Regions from separate parts of the Clostridium sulfidigenes genome, predicted to be linked through region 1. Evidence: predicted binding sites of a transcription regulator. Region 1 holds the regulator's gene; the other holds the start of a gene.
What was found. Region 1 encodes NrdR, which represses ribonucleotide reductase genes. Its sites were predicted from a motif close to CACNANATNTNGTG; they were not measured.

Region 1 (2,201 bases):
AAAGACCATATTAGAATTTTGCATTGAAATGGGAAGTATAGGTGAAGGGAAATTTATAAGTGAAGTTCATTGGCCGAAGGGCTGTCTTCTTGTCTCTATAAAAAGAGGAGAAAAAGAAATAATACCAACAGGCAATGTAAAATTAATAGGTGGAGATTATATAGTTGTTTTAGTAAATGTAGATAGACGATGTTTTGTAATAGAAGAAATAAATAAACTTACTTTAGTATAAAAAGGAGAGCCTAGGCTCTTTTTTTATGTTCTATATTATTTTAAAGAGAATATAGATTAAATGATATAAAATTTAAGGAGGGAGTTTTTTTATGGAAACTTCAATGTTTGCGATAAATAGTTTAAAAACTATGGAGATAATAGATATTAACACAGGTACTAAACTTGGCTATATAAAAGATTTTAAAGTTAATTGTGAAGAATATAAATTAGAAGCAATAATACTTCCAACACAGAAATCTGGATGGTTTTCAAAAAATGAAGATATAGAATTGCCTTGGGAGAGGATCAAAAAAATTGGAGTAGATGTTATTTTAGTAGATGGAGAGGGAATTGTTGAAAATAATTAGGAGAAAATAATTAATTATATACAAATAGTGAATACTTTGTGTATAATCGTAGTATAAACAGAAAAACTTAGAGGATGTGATTATAGTGAAGTGTCCTTATTGCAATGGAGAAGAAAGTAAGGTTGTAGATTCTAGAGCAACAGAAGATGATGGTGCAATTAGACGTAGAAGAGAATGTCTTAATTGCAATAAAAGATATACTACCTATGAAAAAATAGAGGATATACAAATATTTGTTATAAAAAGAAACTTAACTAGAGAGTTATTTAATAGGGATAAAATCATAAGTGGTGTTATAAGAGCCTGTGAGAAAAGACCTGTATCAAGATTAGAGATAGAGAACTTAGTAAATTCTATTGAAAAAAGACTTAATAATACCATGACTAGTGAAATAAGATCAGAGGAAATAGGAGAATTAATATTGGAGAAATTAAGGTATATGGATGAAGTTGCTTATATAAGATTTGCATCTGTATATAGAAAGTTTGATGATATTAATAGTTTTATAGAAGAGATAAAGGGTTTAAGTGGTGATAAGTAATATGAGATCCTATAACATAGAAAATAATGAATTTCTAACCTATGATTTAGGTGATATAACCATTGGATTTTCTACAGCAAAAAATAATTTAAACTTTAATAAAACATTTAATGAAGGAAAGTCTAGTTTAAATAATTTAAAAAAGTGGTTTAAAGTAAATGAGGTTGTATATTTAAATCAAGTTCATGGAACCAAAGTATTTTCTTACGAAGAAAATATGGATATAGTAAACTATGATGGAGATGGTATTGTAACAAAAGAAAAACAGGTTGCTATTGGAGTATTTACAGCGGATTGTGTACCAATAATTTTAGTAGATACTAAAAATAAAGTAATAGCAGCTCTTCATAGTGGTTGGAAAGGAACTTTGAATAATATAGTTTCTAAAGGAATTAAAGTTATGAAAGAAAATTATGGTTGTGATCATAGCTATATTAAAGCTTTTATAGGTCCTCATAATAAAAGCTGTTGCTATGAAGTAAGCCAGGAGCTTATAGATAATTTCAAGGATTGTGATTTATTTAAAAATCAACAGATTAATTATGGTAGAAATTTAGATTTACAAAAGTGTGTAGAGATACAGTTAATGAATGAAGGTATCAAGAATAGTGATATAGTATGTTTAAATTTATGTACATACTGTAGCAAGGATAAAAAGTTATATTCATATAGAAAAGAAGAAGAATCTCATGGTAGGTTATTTTCCTTTGTATTTATCCATGAGTTTAAGGAGTGATATTTATGGAAAAAACAATATTAGTAGTTGATGATGAGGCACATATTCAGGAACTAATTAAATTTAATTTAACTAAGAATGGATTTAAGGTTATAACTGCTGATAATGGAATTGATGCATTAAAAATAGCTGAAGATGAAAAACCAGATCTAATATTTTTAGACCTTATGTTACCGGGTATGGATGGGTTAGAAGTATGTAAGTCTATTAGAAAAAAATCATCTATAGAGTCTACACCAATAATTATGATTACAGCTAAAGGTGAGGAGTTAGACAAAATTTTAGGCTTAGAGTTAGGAGCAGATGATTATATAACAAAACCTTTTTCGGTGAGGGAACTAGT
Region 2 (2,201 bases), on a different contig from region 1:
CTGGGTCAGCACATTGCCATGAAGCTAAGTTGAATTCATCCCATAGCTCACTCACTTTAACCTCCTTATTAATTTTTTCATCTATTCTTCCCTTTAAAGTTATTACTTCATCTGGGTTTTCAGATAGATTCTCAACTTTTTTCATAAACTCATCGCTGAATCTTATAGAGTTATTACCGTTTTGACCAGATACAGTTTCATAAGCTTCACCTTCAAAGGAAGCGTCGTAGCCCATTTTACCTAAAGCACGAACTTTATCTTCTTCTCTAGCCTTCCAATTTATAAATTCTCTAATTTCTGGGTGATCTATATCAAGACAAACCATTTTAGCTGCACGTCTTGTAGTACCACCAGATTTTATAGTTCCGGCGTTTCTATCAAAGCCCTTTAAAAAGCTCATAACACCTGAAGAAATTCCACCAGCAGAAAGCTTTTCGTCTTTAGCTCTGAGAGTTGAATAGTTAGTTCCACATCCAGAACCACCCTTAAATAGTTTAGTTTCTGTTACATATTGCTCAGAAATTGAATGAGGTCCTAAAAGTTTATCTTGTATAGATAAAATAAAGCAAGCAGAAGCTTGAGTTCTAGTATAGTTATCTACGCTTTTAACAACTTTTTTTAAGTTCTCATCATAATAAAAATGACCTTGATGTTCACCAGCTATGTCATAAGAAAGCTTTAATCCAGTATTAAACCATTGGGGTGAATTTGGTGCATACATTTGATTTAAGAAGCAATAAACTAATTCATCATAAAGTATTGTAAACTCCTCATCATTAGTTATTAAACCTTCATCCTTTAGAGATTCGCACCAAAAATTAACTAATCTATGTGCCACCATTTTAAGACTATTTTCATAACCTAATTCATTAGGTACTAAGGCTCTTTTAAAATATTTAGAAGCGATTATATCACAAGCATTTTGTGAATAGTGAATTGGAAATTCTAAGTCCTTCATATCTACGAGAATGGTACCTTTTTTATAGTCTTTTAAAATTACGTCAACTTTTTTCCACTGGAATAAATCGTATACTGTCAAATTTTTATTAGTCTCTAACTCTTTTGTGTAGTATCTTTTTATTATATTGTTAATACTCTTCATTATAAAAGCTAATCACACTGTTATGATTAGCAAGTCACCCCCTAAATACTTCATATACTATATATTGTGTCCGAAATGTGCTTTTGCACTATATGTTGTATTATATTATATAATTTTTTTTCATACAACTATTGAAATTTCCATTAAACTGTGCTTGTTCACACCTGAAAATAGCCTTAAATTAAGTAGATTTCAGTAACCTAACCACTTCAGCTGATTAACTAATAAAATTTTATGACAAAGTTATAAAATTTATTACAATTTAATATAATTTCATAATACATATGGAAAAATAAATACATAATTCAGTAATTACGTGAAGAATAATAGGAAAAAATAAATTATTACACAATAGACTTTTAAATTATGGTATCATTACCTTATATAAAAAGATAATAATTATTGATGTGTTCATATAGTTTTAGGAAATTAAAATGGTTGAATAAAAATTATGGAAATTTCAAGCATGAAGGATGGATGGAAAATGATAAAAGCAATTAAAGGAAATATACCAATTATAGATGATACATGTTTTATAGCAGAAAATGCAACGGTAATAGGGGATGTAACTATAGGAGAAAATACTAATGTATGGTATAGCGTGGTAATTAGAAGTGATATGGATACCACCATTATAGGAAAAAATACTAACATTCAAGAAAATTCTACAGTACATAATGATTTTGGAATATCAACTAGGATAGGAGATGATGTTACCATAGGTCATAACTGCATAATTCATGGGTGTAATGTAGGAAATAATGTGTTAGTAGGAATGGGGTCAATAATACTAAACGGAGCTGAAATTGGAGATAATACAATTATAGGAGCAGGAAGCCTTGTAACTCAAAATAAAATAATCCCAAGTGGAGTATTATGTATAGGAAGCCCAGCTAAGGTGGTAAGGGAGTTAACAGAAGAAGAAATTAAATCTATAAAGTCTTCAGCTGAGCATTATGTTAATATGGGAAGAGAGCATAAAGAAATTCAAGAGTAAAATAAATGCTATTGAAACAATATAAGTTAGTCTTATAATAAGCAATTTGAATTTTATGTAGTTTTAGATAATAAAATTATGCTAGGAGAGATAATTTTGATA

Region 2: a site for NrdR is predicted at 1,158-1,171, ahead of ACTNBA_RS11230 (vitamin B12-dependent ribonucleotide reductase). Genes of this name have one in related genera too.

The regions. Positions count from the first base shown of each region.
Region 1 covers NZ_JBQHQR010000001.1:157,959-160,159, forward strand. Annotated here, with positions in the region: gene ACTNBA_RS00810 (ClC family H(+)/Cl(-) exchange transporter) at 1-232, shown strand, start outside; gene ACTNBA_RS00815 (YlmC/YmxH family sporulation protein) at 324-581, shown strand; gene nrdR (transcriptional regulator NrdR) at 667-1,122, shown strand; gene pgeF (peptidoglycan editing factor PgeF) at 1,124-1,858, shown strand; gene ACTNBA_RS00830 (response regulator) at 1,858-2,201, shown strand, end outside.
Region 2 covers NZ_JBQHQR010000008.1:117,341-119,541, reverse strand. Annotated here, with positions in the region: gene ACTNBA_RS11230 (vitamin B12-dependent ribonucleotide reductase) at 1-1,102, opposite strand, end outside; gene ACTNBA_RS11225 (gamma carbonic anhydrase family protein) at 1,587-2,099, shown strand; gene msrC (free L-methionine (R)-S-oxide reductase MsrC) at 2,196-2,201, shown strand, end outside.